2 regions of the Acidovorax sp. LjRoot194 genome follow, and region 2 is predicted to be linked to the other one. Evidence: predicted binding sites of a transcription regulator. Region 2 holds the regulator's gene; the other holds the start of a gene.
The links. The regulator LexA, encoded in region 2, represses DNA repair genes until DNA is damaged. The targets are predictions, from matches to a motif close to ACTGTATNNNNATACAGT.

Region 1 (8,144 bases), 2.3 Mb from region 2:
GCCACCGGCGTGGATCTGGGCCTTGACCACCCACACGGGGCCGCCGAGCTTCTGGGCTGCTTCAACGGCTTCTTGCACCGTGAATGCGGGAATGCCACGCGGAACGGGCACACCAAAATTGCGCAAGATTTCCTTGCCTTGGTATTCGTGAATCTTCATGAGGTCTCTCTCAGGGAAGGGTGATAGTTACCCGTTTACCATGAACAGTTGTCTGGCCGCGGGCTTGGGACATGGCAACCGGCGACTGTATCATGTTGCGACGCACCATCCCTGTGCAGACCTGACGGCCCCCATGGCTTCGCCACGGGCAACCACCCTTGTTTTCTTCGGCGGCCCAGCGGCTGCTTTCTTGCAGGAGTCACCTCATGTCCAGAGTCTTTATCGATGGCGAAGCCGGCACCACGGGCCTGCAGATCCGTGAGCGCCTGCAGGCTATGCCGCAGGTCGAGCTGGTCAGCATTGCCCCCGAGCTGCGCAAGGACCCCTCTGCCAAGCGCGACCTGATCGCCGGTGTGGACCTGGTGGTGCTGTGCCTGCACGACGATGCCGCCCGCGAGACGGTGGCCATGGTCGACGGCATCACGCAGAGCACTGGCCGCGCGATCAAGATCGTCGACGCCAGCACCGCGCACCGCACGGCGCCAGGCTGGGTGTTCGGCTTTCCGGAGCTGGCTGCGGGGCAGCCCGAAGCGGTGGCACAAGCCGACCGCGTGTCCAACCCCGGCTGCTACGCGACCGGCGCCATCGCGCTGCTGCGCCCGCTGGTGGATGCGGGCCTGGTGCCCAAGGACTTCCCCCTGGCCCTGCCGTCGGTCAGCGGATATTCGGGCGGCGGCCGCACCATGATCGAGGCGTACGAGGCGGGCACCGCGCCGCTGTTCGAGACCTACGCGCTCACGCTGCAGCACAAGCACCTGCCCGAAATCTTGCGCTACACCGGCCTCACGCGCCGGCCCATCTTCGTGCCGTCGGTGGGCAACTTCCGCCAGGGCATGCTGGTGCAGTTGCCACTGCACCTCGACCTGCTGCCGGGTGCGCCCAAGGCCGCGGATCTGCACGACGCACTGGCCGCTCACTACGCCAAAAGCAACACGCCCGAGCAATGGGTCAGCGTGCTGCCCGCCACTGCCGACGGCAAGCTGGACGCGACCGCACTGAACGACACCAACAAGCTGGAACTGCGCGTTTTCGCCAACGAAGAGTACCGCCACGCCGTGCTGATCGCCCGCCTGGACAACCTGGGCAAGGGCGCCAGCGGTGCTGCGGTGCAAAACCTCAAGTTGATGCTGGGGCTCTGAGCCGGTTCAGGCCATTTGGGCGATCCCGGGGCGCGCGGGGATTCAGGGAATTCCGCAGAGGCCCGCAGTCGCAAGATCCTGGCCGCAGAAGGCGCAGGGCACGTTGCGGTGCTGGTCTGCAACACCGCTCCTGCACGCCAGGTGCGCGCTTTCTAAGACTCTTCAGATTCGGGCGCTTCACCCCGCACGACGCGCCAGGTGATCTCGCTGGAGAACCCGCGCGTCACCAAAAAGCGCACCTGTTTTGCGCGCTGCTGCGGGTCTTCGGCCACGGCCCCGAACTTGCGCTGCCACACGGCATGCGCGCGGGCCCATTCGGTGTCCTTCAGCCGGGTCAGCGCTTGCTGCACCGCGTCGGGGTCGATTCCCTTGGCCTGCAGTTCCTGACGGATGCGGTTGCCGCCCAGGCGGCTGGCGCGCTGGTGGAGCACCGATTCCAGCACCCGGGTTTCGCTGATGAAATCGCGGGCTTCAAGGTCGTCCAGCAGGGCGGTCAGGTCCTCACCCTCCTGCACATGGGGTGCCAGCTTGCGCTGCAGTTCAGCGCGGGAGTGCTCGCGCTGGCTCAGCAGCCGCAGTGCCCGGCCCTTGAGCGACAAAGTGGCAAAGCCCATGGCGGATGGTCGTTGGTATCAAATTCATAGCAGCTACCGCTTGTCAATCAAGCGGTAGCGGGCTATTTCTATCGATAAGTGGCGATAAGTGGCGCTCTGGCGGAACTCGCTCACTCTCACTCTTCGGCGGCGGTGGCAGCCGAGGCTCTGGGCACCGAGGCGGCCAGCAATGCCACGCCCAGGTCTTCGCGCACCTTGTTCTCGATCTCGCGGGCGAGGTCGGGGTTTTCGCGCAGGAACTCACGGGCGTTGTCGCGGCCCTGGCCGATCTTCTCGCCCTTGTAGGCATACCAGGCGCCCGACTTCTCCACGATCTTGGCCGTCACGCCCATGTCGATGATCTCGCCTTCGCGGCTGATGCCCTCGCCGAAGAGGATGTCGAACTCGGCCGTCTTGAAGGGCGGGCTCACCTTGTTCTTGACCACCTTGACCTTGGTTTCGTTGCCGATGGCTTCGTCACCCTTCTTGATGGTACCGGTGCGGCGGATATCCAGGCGCACCGAGGCGTAGAACTTGAGCGCATTGCCGCCGGTGGTGGTTTCGGGGCTGCCGAACATCACGCCGATCTTCATGCGGATCTGGTTGATGAAGATGACCATGCAATTGGTCTTCTTGATCGTGGCCGTGAGCTTGCGCAGCGCCTGGCTCATCAGGCGGGCCTGCAGGCCGGGCAGCGAGTCGCCCATTTCGCCTTCGATTTCGGCCTTGGGAGTGAGGGCTGCGACCGAGTCGATGACGATCAGGTCCACGGCGCCCGAGCGCACCAGGCTGTCCACGATCTCCAGGGCCTGCTCGCCGGTATCAGGCTGGCTGATGAGCAGGTCGGGCACGTGCACACCCAGCTTCTGGGCGTACTGGATGTCCAGCGCGTGCTCGGCGTCGACGAAGGCGCAGGTGCCGCCCTGCTTTTGCATCTCGGAGATGACCTGCAGCGTGAGCGTGGTCTTGCCCGACGATTCCGGGCCGTAGATCTCGACCACCCGGCCGCGGGGCAGGCCGCCCACGCCCAGGGCCACGTCCAGGCCCAGCGAGCCGGTGGACACCACCTGGATGTCTTCGATCACCTCGCCTTCGCCCAGGCGCATGATCGTGCCCTTGCCAAACTGCTTCTCGATCTGGGCGAGCGCGGCGGCCAGCGCCTTGGCTTTTTCGGTGTTTGCGGGGTTGGTGCCTTTGACTGCGACGTCCATGAGAAACTCCTAGGAAAAACAACAGGTTGGATGCTTTCATCCTTTCTGCGGTTAACCACAGGCTGGATGCTTGAACAGTAGTTTATGCGACCTGTTTGGTCATTTCCTAACGGTATTTAGTCAGTTTGCCTGACAATATCCCATGGCCGAAAGTACCCCGCCCAGCACCCCGCAGCACACCTCCTCGCCCCGTGTGGACGACGGCTGGCGCCAGACCCACCTGGGCCGTCTGCTGGGCCATGCGATGCGCCGCTTCGATGCACGGGTGCTGCAACTCATGGCGCGCAATGTGGAGGTGCCGCTGGCGCTGTCCAACCTGGCGGCACGCGACCAGGTGACGGCCGCGCATGTGCACATCACCCGCCATCTGGCGCTCTCGGGCGACCGGCTGACCGACCTGGCCCAGCGTGCCGGCATGACCAAGCAGGCCATGGCCAACCTGGTGGACCAGTGCGAGGCCTGGGGCCTGGTCACCCGCCAGGCCGACCCGCTGGACGCCCGTGCCCGGCGCGTGTGCTTTACCGCTACCGGGCTGGCCTGGGTGCAGGCCTTTCGCGACGCGGTGGCGCAGGCGGAGGCGGAGTTCCGCGCCGAGGTGGGCAACGACGTGGCCACGGTGGTGGCCATCGGCCTGGAAGCCTATGCGAGTGGTGATGCGGAGTGGTTGGGCGCAGGCCGTCGCGAGTAGATCAACCGGCGGAAGAGGCCAGCACGACTAGCGAGGCCAGCAAAGGCCAGCAAAGGCCTGCAACAGGGACAGGACCCATGTTTCAGCGCCGCGAGCAAGCCGCGTCCCATGGGGCGCAGCCATCTGGTGTCAGCTCCCAGCGTCGCTACGAAGCCTTGCTGCCCGCGACCTGCGCCTCGGCCCGCGCAGCCACCCCCAGTTGCATGGCATCCAGCTGCAGCGCCCGCAGTGTGCGTGCTGCCACGCCCAGCGGCATGTCGGCCACCAGCGCCACCACATGCGCGCCGCGCAGCGGGCCGGACTGCGATTTGCGCGACCGGGCCAGGGCCTGCATCAGCTCCTGGCCTGAGGGCTGGGCCTGGTAGAGGCTGGGTCTGTCTGCGCTGGTGGCGGTGGCGCCGGGCAACGGTGCGTCCAGCCCCAGGCCTTGCAGTGCGTCGCGGTACTGCTGCTCGATGGCGCCCGGCACGGCTGCGGGGTCTGCGCCCACGCGCTCGAAAGCGCGGCGCGCCGAGCCGTCCGGCAGGTCGAGCGCCGCCAGCAGGAAGTGCTCGGCGCCGGGCGCGCTCTGACCCTGGGTGCGGGCATGGTTCTCGGCGCCGGTGCACAGCTGCTGCAGCGTGCGCATGCTCTGAAAATGGTCACGAATGCGTGGAAACATAGGGGTCACGGCTCCTTGATTCAGGGAGATGGGGGACGGCCGACCAAACCCGCCAGGCGCTTGTGCGCGGCCTGCTTGCTCACGCCCAGCGCCTGCGCAATCTGGGCCCACGACCAGCCTTGCTCCAGGGCTGATGCCACCGCGGCGGTTTCAAGCCGGTCGGCCATCAGGCGCAAGGCCACCACGGCGGCCAGGGCGGCTTCAGGTTCGTCGGGGGGCGGAAGTGCGGGTGGCGTGGGCATTCGTCAACTGTAGTTGACAGCTGTTAGTTCGTCAACAAGTGTTGACGGCAGCCCGTATGACCAACACGGTCACGAGCCTGGCAACGGGGCCGCGGCCGAGCCTTGCGCCCCTGGAGCGCCGGGTACTGCGCCAGGTATCGCACCCGGGGGTTCGGCGCACACCAGCAGCCACTGCAGAAAGCACTGCAGTGCATGCAACTGCGTGCGGCCTTCGGGGTAGCAAAACCAGTAGCCCATGTCGCTCAGGTAGCCGCCGCGCAGGGGCGCCTCGGCCAGCGGCTCGCGCACCAGCCCGGCGGTGATCTCGTCCTGCACCAGGCAGCGCGGCACCAGCGCCAGCCCCATGCCCGCCATCACCGCGCGGATCATGGTCTGGAACTGGTCGAACTGCGGCCCGGCCAGCGGGTCGATGAGGCCCGCCACCTGGTGTGTCTCGCTCCAGCGCAGCCAGGCATCGGGCACCGTCACGTGGCGCAGCAGCGTGTGCTGCGCCACGTCGCGGGGGCTGTTGAGCGGCCAGTCGGCCACGCGGGTGCGCGGGGCGATCAGCGCGACGTCGTTGCCGGTCAGGTAGTGCGCATGGGCGCCGGGCCAGTGGCCTTCGCCGAACAGGATGGAGCAGTCGAGCTCGGGCCGCTCGAAGTCGTAGCTGTGCACATAGGGCACAAAGTGCAGCGTGACCTGCGGGTGCTGCTGCTGGAACTGCGGCAGGCGCGGAATGAGCCACTTGGCCCCGAACGTGGGCAGGCTGGACAGGTGCAGCGCGCCGCCGCCGTCATCGCTGGTGATCAGCTCCAGCGTGGCGGCCTCCAGCTGCGCCAGCACCGCGCGCACGGCTTTTTCGTAGCGCTCGCCCGCGGGGGTCAGCGACAGGCGCTTACGGTTGCGCTCGAACAGCGCCACGCCCACCCAGCCCTCCAGCTCCTTGATCTGCTTGCTCACCGCGCTCTGCGTGAGGTGCAGCGCCTCGGCGGCGCGCGAGACCCCGCCGAACCGCGTGACGGTGGAAAACGCCCGCAGCAGGTGCAGGGGCGGTGAAAGGCGGCGCAGGGAGGACATCGTAAGTTCTCACATCATTCCATTCAGGAATGTTATCAGGCATATCCATTGCTTGGTAGGACTCACCAGTTCATTTAACCTTCAGATTCTTCATAGGAGAAACCCACATGCAACGCCGTCACCTGCTGTCCGCTCTGGCTGCCGTATCTTTCGTTCCTGGAATGTCTATGGCGCAAGAGGGCAAGCCCCTGCGCATCGTCGTGCCCTTCCCGCCCGGGGGCGCCACCGACATCACGGCCCGCAGCCTGCAGGAGTCGCTGGCCCGCATCCTCAAGCAGCCCGTGGTGCTGGACAACCGCGGCGGCGCGGGCGGCTCCATCGGCATGTCCGAAGTGGCGCGCGCCCCGGCCGACGGCCTCACCATCGGCGTGGCGACCCTGTCCACGCACGGCGTGAACCCGGCGGTCTTCAGCAAGCTGCCCTACAACCCGACCAAGGATTTCGTGGGTGTGACCGAGATCGTGAAGGCCCCGGGCGTGATCGTGATCAACCCCACGGTGCTGCCCGTCAAGGACTTCGCCGACTTGGTCAAGTACCTCAAGGCCAACCCCGGCAAGATCTCGTACGCCACCCCCGGCAACGGCACCATCGGCCACATGTGGGGCGAGCTGTTCAAGAGCAGCACCGGCACTGCCATGGTGCACATCCCCTACCGTGGTGCAGGCCCGGCCGTCAACGACGTGCTGGCCGGCCAGGTGGCGGTGTACTTCGACCAGGTGGCCTCGTCGCTGCCGCACATCAAGTCCGGCAAGCTCAAGGCGCTGGCCGTGTCGTGGCCCGAGCGCCTGGACGTGCTGCCCGACGTGCCCACCTACGCCGAGCTGGGCTTCAAGCAGGCCAACGAACCCTCGTGGTTCGGCCTGGTGGCCCCTGCCGGCACGCCGCCCGCCGCGGTCGAGCGCATCCAGCAGGCCGTCGCCCAGGCTTTGAAGGAGCCCGCGGTGCGCGAGCGCCTGGCCGGCCAGGGGCTGTACCCCTCGGGCACAACGTCCAAGGACTTCACTGCGCAGATCGGCCGCGAGATCGACAAGATGAAGCGCGTGGCCGCATACGCCAAGATCGCGCTGGACTGACTCGCCGTGAACTGACACCCCGGGAGGCCTTGCTCCGCAGGTGCAAGGCCCCACATGGGCAGGGTGCCGTCCCTGCCCGGCCGTTAGCCGGATGCCATGGCGCCTGAGGGATAACCATGGCCCTATTCCGGTCTGGGAGGCTAGGCCAGCCGCCCCCATTTGCGCACACTCTGCCTATGCATGCAGCCTTGAAACTCATTCACCACCGATTCCAGCAGGCCCAGCCCGGCCTGACCGGTTCGCCCGGGCACACATCGCCCGCTCCTGCCACAGCTGCCGCTGCCGCCATGGTGACCGCCGTGCCCGGCAGCACGCCGCTGGTGCTCGACTCGCCGCACAGCGGCACCCAGTACCCGGCCGACTTCGGCTCGGCGTGCGACCTGCCCACACTGCGCCGCGCCGAGGACACGCACGTCGAGAAGATCTACGCCTTTGCCCCGGCCCTGGGCGTGGCCTGGATCGAAGCGCACTTTCCGCGCATCTACCTCGATGCCAACCGCGACACCACCGAGCTCGATACCTCGCTGCTCGACGGCGACTGGACCGACCCCATCTCCACCGACCCGCAGGTGCTCAGCAAGGTGCGCCTGGGCAAGGGCCTGGTGTGGAAGTTCACCGACGAGGGCGAGCCCATCTACAACCGCCTGCTCACCGTCGATGAAGTGCGTGCGCGCATCGACCGCTGCTGGCGCCCCTACCACGCTGCCGTGGCGCAGGCCATCCAGGCCGCCCATGCGCGCCACGGCTACAGCATCCACCTCAACTGCCATTCGATGCCCGCCGTGGCCGGCCGCTTCGCGACCGAGTTCCCGGGCCTGGAGCATGCCGACTTCGTGGTCGGCGACCGCGACGGCACCACCGCCAGCCCAGAGCTGTCCGCACTGATCTGCGACCACCTGCGCTCGTGCGGCTACAGCGTGGAATACAACCACCCCTACAAGGGCGTGGAGCTGGTGCGCCGCTACGGCAACCCCGCGCAGAACCGCCACAGCATCCAAGTCGAAATCAACCGCAAGCTCTACATGGACGAGCGCACGCTCGCCCAGCACCCCGAAGGCATGGCGCGGCTGCAGGCCGATCTGCAGACCCTGGTGCACAAGCTGCTGGCGCACGACCCGCGCTGACGGCGGCACCCACCCCGCAGGCCAAGCAGCCCCTGCAGGCGGCGCAGGCACCGCACGGCCTGCACCTGCCCAGCGGGTTGGCGATGGCCGGGTCGGCAGCGGGGCCCCGGTTTGCGCCAGCGGCCTGCCGCTGCGCCCACGCCGCCTAGAATCGGCAGCAGGCGCGGCGCCAGACCGCAGCCATCCACCAGGAGA
Region 2 (8,144 bases):
GGGTGCACGGAGTTGCTTTGCACTGCGGTGCTCGAGCAACGCTGAGTCAGCGCCAGAATGCTCTGGTGCTGCGCGCATCCAGAGCGACTTCCTACCTCAAGTCCACAGGGTGTGTGTACGGCCGCAGGATACCTAACCCTGAGGGGTGCAAGCGCCAGTGGTGGTGCAAGCGCCAGTGGTAGAGGCACGAGCCAAGCACAGGCCAGGGCTCTCGGCGCCAGTCTGGCTTGCCTCGATGGCTTAACGGCGCACTTGCAGCGAACCGGGGTTCACGATGTTGGTGGGCGTGCCCTTGATGAAATTCACCACGTTGTCGAACGCAGCACCGAAGTAGAGCTCGTAGCTGTCTTGTTCCACATACCCGATGTGCGGCGTGCAGATGCAGTTCTCGAGCCGCAGCAGGGCGTGCCCTTGCAATATCGGCTCGCTCTCGAAAACGTCGACCGCAGCCATGCCAGGCCGGCCGCGATTGAGTGCGGCGATCAGGGCGTCCGGCTCGATCAGCTCTGCGCGCGACGTGTTCACGAGCAGTGCTGTGGGCTTCATGCACGATAGATCTTCGAGCGAGACGATGCCGCGGGTCTCATCATTGAGCCTCAGGTGCAGCGAGATCACATCGCACTGTGCAAAGAACTCTTCTCGGGTCGTGGCTGCCTGATAGCCATCGGTGAGCGCCTGAGCGCGCGATGCCTCGCGGCCCCAGACGCGGACGTTCATGCCGAAGGCGCGCCCGTAGCCCGCCACCAGCTGGCCAATGCGGCCGTAACCCCATACGCCCAGGGTCTTGCCACGCAGCACCGTGCCGAGGCCGAAGTTGGGCGGCATGGACGCCGCCTTGAGGCCCGACTGCTGCCAGGCACCGTGCTTTAGGTTGGAGATGTACTGCGGCAGCCTGCGCATGGCAGCCATCACCAGTGCCCAGGTCAACTCCGCTGGCGCCACCGGCGATCCGATGCCTTCTGCCACGGCAATGCCGCGCTCGGTACAGGCGGCCACATCCACGTGGCTGCCTACCTTGCCGGTTTGTGCAATCAGCTTCAGCCGGGGGAGCTTTTCCACCAGCTGCCGCGTGATCTGCGTGCGCTCTCGGACCAGGACGATGATGTCCGCATCCTTGAGTCTCACGGAAAGCTGTCCCAGCCCTTTGACGGTGTTGGTGTAGACCTTGGCTGTGTATGCGTCGAGCCGGGAGGCGCAATGGAGCTTGCGCACTGCATCCTGGTAGTCGTCGAGGATCACGATGTTCATCCCGACATTGTGCCTTGGCAGGAACCGCCGCATCGCACCAGGAGGTGTTGCGGTGCGCCAAAAGGTCAGCTTTTGGTGACGGATTGTGGTCTTCGCCGTTGGCACGCCGCACAGAGTCGCTGCAGCAGCGGCACATTGGCTACACCATCCAGTCATCCAGTCATGCAGTCATGCAGCCGTGAAAGCGTTCAGCCGTGCGCAGAGCAGCACCCAGCACATCCGGCCCAGTCCGGCCCACATGCAGCCCCGGCCCCAAGTTCTGGCCGCACATGCATTCCGACTGTGACGTTGCGTCAGGCCTGCAATGCCTCGCAGGCGGCCATGCGGTCCAGCTCTGCACACACATCGGCCATGCGGCCAGCGATCACCAGCCGGCCGCTGGCATGGGACACCTTGCGCACTGCAGAGGACGAACGCTGAGGCAATGCGGCGGATGCGATCGACGCCATGAATGCATCGCGGTTGCTGCCCCCAGCTGTGCCGAGAAACGAAGACCGGTTGGCCGCAAGCGAGGGGCGAGCCACCACCGCCTTGGGCTCAGGTGCGGGCGGTTGAACGGTGAACGGCCAATTGCCGCGCAGCGGGCGCAGACCGGGGGACCCGGCAGGGCGCTGACTGCCCATGCCGCCTTTGTCGCCAGCTGTGTGCTGGTCGCTCGGCTGGTGGCTTTGACCGGGGGGGGGCGATGGCGCAGCGCCCACGCGTGGCGCTTCTTCCAGGCGGACAAGGTTGTGCAACCAGCGCGCCAGTTGTTGAAGCGAATGGGGCAGGGCGGAAGAGAGGGTGGACAAAGCAATTCCCATGTGAAAACTCCGAAGGTCGGGGGTTGGACATAGGCAGGATTGCAATGACAACCGGGCACCGCAGGGCTGGCGTACCGACGTTACCGGCACACCAAACGCCCGCCACCTGCGGTGCGGTCTAAGGGAATGCTCTACATGAGCATGGTGTTGCGGATCAAGCCGACGGCCAGGCCTTCGATTTCGAAAGGCTCGCCGGGTTGGACCACGATGACCGGGTAGTCGGGGTTCTCGGGCAGTAGCTCGATGGCGGTGGCGGTACTGCGCAAGCGCTTGACGGTGACGTCTTCACCCAGGCGGGCCACGATGATCTGGCCGTTGCGCGCCTCACGGGTGGACTGCACCGCCAGTAGGTCGCCGTCCATGATGCCGGCGTCGCGCATGGACATGCCGCGCACCTTGAGCAAATAGTCGGGCTTGTGGTGGAACAGGCTGTTTTCCACACTGTAGGTCTGGTCGACATGTTCTTGCGCGAGAATCGGCGAGCCCGCCGCCACGCGGCCCACCAAGGGCAGCACGAGTTGCGACAAGCCCGGAATGGGCAGGCTGAACTGGTTGCCGCGTGCCGCGTTGATGGAGCGCACCGTATCGCTGCGCAGGCGAATGCCGCGCGACGTGCCGCTGACCAACTCGATCACACCCTTGCGGGCCAGCGCCTGCAGATGCTCTTCAGCGGCGTTGGCCGACTTGAACCCCAGCTCCGCCGCGATTTCTGCGCGGGTGGGGGGCGCGCCGGTACGGGCGATGGCGGTCTGGATGAGGTCCAGGATCTGCTGCTGGCGGGCTGTCAGTTTCGGGTTGTCGAGCATGGTGCTTTCCGGTGGAGACGCTACAGTGGCGAACAACTGTTTTTTAATCCAGTAACTGTATTTTTCACCAGTTTTTCGGAGTATGCAAGTGAGTCGGCAAAAAATTGTGGTTTTGGGCACAGGTGGCACCATCGCAGGCACCTCTGCGCAGCCTGGAGACAACATCGGCTACACCGCCGCGCAGGTTGGCGTGGAGCAGTTGCTGGGCGCTGTGCCGGGGCTGGAGCAGGCCGCCGGAGGTGCACGGCTGCTGGCCGAGCAGGTCGCGCAGATCGACAGCAAGGACATGGACATGCCGGTCTGGCAGGCGTTGGCCTTGCGCTGCGCCGGGCTGTTGCAGGACCCCGAGGTGCAGGGCGTGGTCATCACCCACGGCACGGACACCCTGGAAGAGACAGCCTGGTTCTTGCATCTGGTGCTCGACACCCGCGCCAAACCCGTGGTGCTGACATGCGCGATGCGGCCTGCCAGTGCACTCACGCCCGACGGGCCGCAGAACCTGCTGGATGCAGTGGCCGTCGCCGCGACGCCCGGCGCGTGCGGCGTCGTGTCGGTGGCGGCGGGCGAAGTGCACGGGGCCCGGCATGTGCAGAAGGTGCACCCGTACCGCGTCAACGCCTTCGGTTCGGGCGACGCGGGGCCGCTGGGATGGGTGGAGGAGGGCCATGTCCGCTTGACCCAAAATTGGCCGCCAGCGCTTGATGAAAAAGCGCCAATAGCGATTGAAAAGATAGCAAATTCGGCTGCTTGGCCCCGGGTGGAGATCATCCTGAATCACGCGGGTGCGAGTGGCGCCATGGTGGATGCGCTGGTGCGCGACGGCGTTCAGGGCTTGGTGGTGGCATGCACCGGCAACGGTACGGTGCACCATGCGCTCGAAGCTGCGCTCATCAAGGCGCAGGATGTTGGGGTGCGCGTGGTGCGCTCCACCCGCTGCCCGGAAGGCCAGGTGCTGCCCAAGCCCGGCGATGCCCTGCCTGACTCGCAAGGCTTGTCCCCGGTCAAGGCCCGCATCACCCTGATGCTGGACCTGCTGGCGCAGTAGTCCTTCGTTACCGCCGCACGTCCGGGTCGCCACTGCCATGTTCTTCTTCGCCTCCCTCAAAACCCACGCCTGGGCGTATCCAGCATTGGAGGTGGCGCACATCGTGGGCATTGCACTGCTGCTGGGAAACCTGGTCCTGCTGGAGCTGCGGGTGTTCGGCCGCGGCGCCGGGCTGCCGGTCAAGGACCTGGCCCGGTTGAGCCTGTCGGTGGCCTTGTGTGGTTTCATGCTGGCTGCGGCTTCCGGCCTGCTGATGTTCGCTACCCAGCCTGCAGAATTGCTCACCAACCGGGCATTCACCTTGAAGATGCTGTTGTTAATGCTTGCGGGTTGCAACGCGGCGTGGTTCCATGGCCGGGGTTCGCTGGCGCGTCTGGATGGTGTGGCCAAAGTGCAGATGCTGGTCTCCACTGTGATCTGGCTGGCTGCCGTGGCCTGTGGCCGCTGGATCGCTTACTTGTAGCTGTTCATCCATGCCATGGATGGCCGCTTCGTTATCGCCCCTCACCCGCAAAGGAGTACCGATGAACCTGCAACGCCGCCATTTGCTGCTGGCCGCCTCTGCCTTGCCCCTGGCCGCGCACGCGCACCACGGGTGGAGCAGTTTCGATGCGGACCGCCCGATCTACCTGGAAGGCACGGTGAAGTCCGTGCGCTGGCAGAACCCGCATGCTGAATTGCAATTGGAAGTTGCTGCGGACCTGCAACTGCCTGCCAACCTAGCGCAACGCGCGGTGCCGGCCCAGACGGCGCCTGTCGACGGCAAGGCCTTGCTGGCCAAGGCCGTCCTGCCGACGCGCAAAGACCGTCAGTGGGAGATCGAGCTCGCCCCTTTGACGCGGATGCAGGCGTGGCAGGTGCAGCCGATCAAGCCCGGCGCGGCCGTGTCGGTGGTGGGCTTTACCCTGCGGGACGAAAAGGGTGACGCAGTGGTGCGTGCCGAGTATTTGTTTGTGGACGGCAAGGCGTACGGCCTGCGCTCCAGCCCGGCATAACCGCCACGCCGCCACGCGCTCTGCCTGCGTGCCGTTGGCACGATTGGATGGGAGGGCGCCCCGCCGTGCGACCATGGATGGAGCACAGCGCAACACGGCAGGACATGCGCGCTGCAGCGGATGCAGCGGATGCAGCGGATGCAGCGGATGCAGCTTATCTACGCACAAGGCGCGGGGCGGCATGTCGACAAAAGGCGGCCCCAATAAAAACGGCGCCTTGATGGCAAGGCGCCGTCCGGTGCTCAGTCAACGCTGTTGTCAAAGCTGTTCAGCGACTGTGCGCTCAGGCATCGGCGATGCGTTATCGACCGCGTGCCGTGCCCGCTGCGCTATAACTTTTACGTCCTATCAGCTGGCAAGGGCCTGCAGAGCGCGCGTGGTGATCTCGTCCACGCTGCCCGTGCCGCTGATGGCGCGGTACTTGGGGGCGGCATCGGGCTCCGACTTGGCCCAGTTGCTGTAGTAGTCCACCAGCGGGCGGGTCTGGTCGCTGTAGACCTGCAGGCGCTTCTTGACGGTCTCTTCCTTGTCGTCTTCGCGCTGAATCAGCTCTTCGCCCGTCACGTCGTCTTTGCCTTCAGCCTTGGGCGGGTTGAACTTGACATGGTAGGTGCGGCCGCTGGCGGGGTGCGAGCGGCGGCCGCTCATGCGTTCGATGATGGCGTCGAAAGGCACATCGATCTCGAGCACGTAGTCGAGCTTGACGCCAGCCGCCTTCATGGCGTCGGCCTGCGGAATGGTGCGTGGAAAGCCGTCGAACAGGAAACCCTTGGCACAGTCGGGCTGTGTGATGCGTTCCTTCACGAGACCGATGATGATGTCGTCACTGACCAGGGCACCCGAATCCATCACCGCCTTGGCCTGCAGGCCCAGGGGCGTGCCGGCTTTGACGGCGGCGCGCAGCATGTCGCCTGTGGAGATTTGCGGGATGCCGTACTTCTGGCAGATGAACGTGGCTTGCGTGCCCTTTCCGGCGCCAGGCGCGCCCAACAGAATCAGTCTCATGGAAGTCCTCGAAGTTTAGAAATCGGGTGGCGCCGCTGGCCGGGGCGCGCCAAGGCCACCGCGTGCCGGCAGCGGTGGCCAGAGGTATTCCCGGGGTGCGATGCTCTCTCTCGTTACAGTCGAGGATAGCATGTGACAACCTTGCCCTGACTTACACGGCGCACCGTTTATGGGCGTGTTTTCCTGGGGCCCGGCATGATCACCTGTTCACGATCTGGGCGGCAATTGCGCGGTGGTCGTCTGGCGGCATGGATGCGGCGTACGCCCTGCATTGGCTGCGCCCCTGCAAGGCGCAAAGGGCCCTGGCTCAACCTGCAGGCTCCAACGCTTGCCTTTTGCGTCAGCTGTCGACGGCCGTCACTGTGGCAGCGTGCCAATACACCCCGCTGCTTGCTGCTCACGGCGCTGCGGCTGTCGCCAACGGGTCAGCGCAGCGAGCGCGCCGTGGGTCAGCGGAAAAGGTCGCGCACGCGCTCCAGATCCTGAGGTGTGTCCACGCCGGGGCCCGGTGCCGCGTCGGCCAAGTACACGGCAATGCGGTGGCCGTGCCAGAGCGCACGCAACTGCTCCAGTGCCTCCACGGCCTCGGTGGGAGCGGGCGCAAGGGTCGGAAACTGCCGCAGAAAACCGGCGCGGTAGCTGTAGATGCCCACATGCCGCAGCGGCGCAAAAACTGCCAGTGCTGCCACGTTGGGTGCTGCCGCTTGCGCGGCGCCATCCTGCCACCAGGCAGTGCCTGCGTGGTCGCGTGCAAACGGGATGGGCGCGCGGCTGAAGTAGTGCGCCAGGCCTCGGGCATCGATCACCACCTTGACCACGTTGGGGTTGGTGTAGTCGGCCAACGTGGCCAGCGCATGGGCCGCAGTGCCCATGCTGGCTTCGGGCCGCGCGGGCAGCAGGGCTGCCACTGCGTCGATGAGGGCCGGGTCCATCAGGGGTTCGTCACCCTGCACGTTGACCACGATGTCGTCGCCGTCCAGCCCCAGTTGGCTGCAGGCTTCGGCCAGGCGGTCGCTGCCGCTGGCATGGTCTGCCCGGGTGAGGATGGCCTCGACACCATGCTCTGCACAAGCCTGCAGGATGCGCGGGTCGTCGGCCGCCACCACCACGCGGCTGGCGGCGCTCTGGGCGGCGCGCTGCGCCACCCGCACCACCATGGGCAGCCCGCCGATGTCTACCAGGGGCTTATCGGGCAGGCGGCTCGACGCCATGCGCGCCGGGATCAGCACCGTGAAGGCGTCGTCACGCCCAGGCAGCGTGGCGGGCAGCGCGCTCACCGCTCGAGTTCCTCGTCGGTCAGCGTGCGGGCCTCGTTTTCGAGCAGCACCGGGATGCCGTCGCGCACCGGGTAGGCCAGGCGAGCGCTGCGCGAGACGAGTTCTTGCGCCTCGCGGTCGTACGTCAGCGGGCCCTTGGTGACGGGGCAGACCAGCAGTTCAAGCAGTTTGGGGTCCATGGGGGGCTCTCAGAAAAAGTGCGGTCGTCAGGCAGGCAGCCGAGGATGATAGCCGTGGGGCAGCGCAGAGGATCAGGGTATTGAATCAAGGCTGCGGCTCAGACCGGCAGGCGTGCATCGAGGGCACTGAAGAATGCCGGGTCGATATGCAGTTGCAGCGGCACGGCCAGCGCGTCAGGGTGGTGTGGCCACAGTTTTACAGCGTCTTTTTCGGTGCAAATGAGCACGTACCGCTTGTCCTGCAAGCGCTGCCAGCTATCAAAATCATAGTGATCGGGTAGAGCCTCGGCATGGGCCAGCGCCAGTCCGTGCGCTTGCAGCATGGCAAAGAAGTCCGCGGGGCGTGCCACTGCGGCAACCGCATGCAGGGGTTTGCCTTGCAGGTCCTGCAAAGGCACCCGGCTGCCATCGGAACGCAGCGCGTAGTCGGCCAGGCGACGGTCCAGGTGAAAGCCGGGCGCGTCGCTGCGTGGCGGCGCATGGCCGGCGTACAGCACCAGGTCCACCGCCCGGGGCCACGGCTCGCGCAAGGGGCCCGCGGGCAGCAGGAAGCCGTTGCCGATGCCCTGGTCGTTGAAGATGCAAACCTCCACATCGCGACGCAAAGCGAGGTGCTGCAGGCCGTCGTCGCAGACGATCACCTGGGTGTCTGGGTAGGCCGAGAGCAGGGCGGCTGCCGCGTCCGTGCGTTGGCGGGCCACGAAAATCGGCACCTTGGTCTGCACTGTGCTCGGCGTTGTTGCCGGCGTTGTGGTCGGCTCCATCACCGGCGCCATGGTGCTTGCA

Region 1: recA (recombinase RecA) is a predicted target of LexA. The motif match lies at 3,164-3,181, and genes of this name have one in related genera.

Annotation. Positions count from the first base shown of each region.
Region 1 is NZ_CAXUQB020000001.1:5,571,718-5,579,861, reverse strand. It holds gene sucC (ADP-forming succinate--CoA ligase subunit beta) at 1-159, opposite strand, end outside; gene argC (N-acetyl-gamma-glutamyl-phosphate reductase) at 366-1,298, shown strand; gene recX (recombination regulator RecX) at 1,451-1,912, opposite strand; gene recA (recombinase RecA) at 2,029-3,102, opposite strand; gene ACSQ3N_RS25325 (MarR family winged helix-turn-helix transcriptional regulator) at 3,245-3,790, shown strand; gene ACSQ3N_RS25320 (Clp protease N-terminal domain-containing protein) at 3,936-4,451, opposite strand; gene ACSQ3N_RS25315 (helix-turn-helix domain-containing protein) at 4,472-4,693, opposite strand; gene ACSQ3N_RS25310 (LysR substrate-binding domain-containing protein) at 4,763-5,752, opposite strand; gene ACSQ3N_RS25305 (tripartite tricarboxylate transporter substrate binding protein BugE) at 5,860-6,825, shown strand; gene ACSQ3N_RS25300 (N-formylglutamate amidohydrolase) at 7,002-7,949, shown strand.
Region 2 is NZ_CAXUQB020000001.1:3,242,526-3,250,669, reverse strand. It holds gene ACSQ3N_RS14590 (D-2-hydroxyacid dehydrogenase family protein) at 241-1,248, opposite strand; gene ACSQ3N_RS14585 (hypothetical protein) at 1,542-2,039, opposite strand; gene lexA (transcriptional repressor LexA) at 2,183-2,857, opposite strand; gene ACSQ3N_RS14575 (asparaginase) at 2,940-3,902, shown strand; gene ACSQ3N_RS14570 (hypothetical protein) at 3,940-4,365, shown strand; gene ACSQ3N_RS14565 (DUF6152 family protein) at 4,427-4,897, shown strand; gene adk (adenylate kinase) at 5,246-5,902, opposite strand; gene kdsB (3-deoxy-manno-octulosonate cytidylyltransferase) at 6,352-7,179, opposite strand; gene ACSQ3N_RS14550 (Trm112 family protein) at 7,176-7,358, opposite strand; gene lpxK (tetraacyldisaccharide 4'-kinase) at 7,457-8,144, opposite strand, start outside.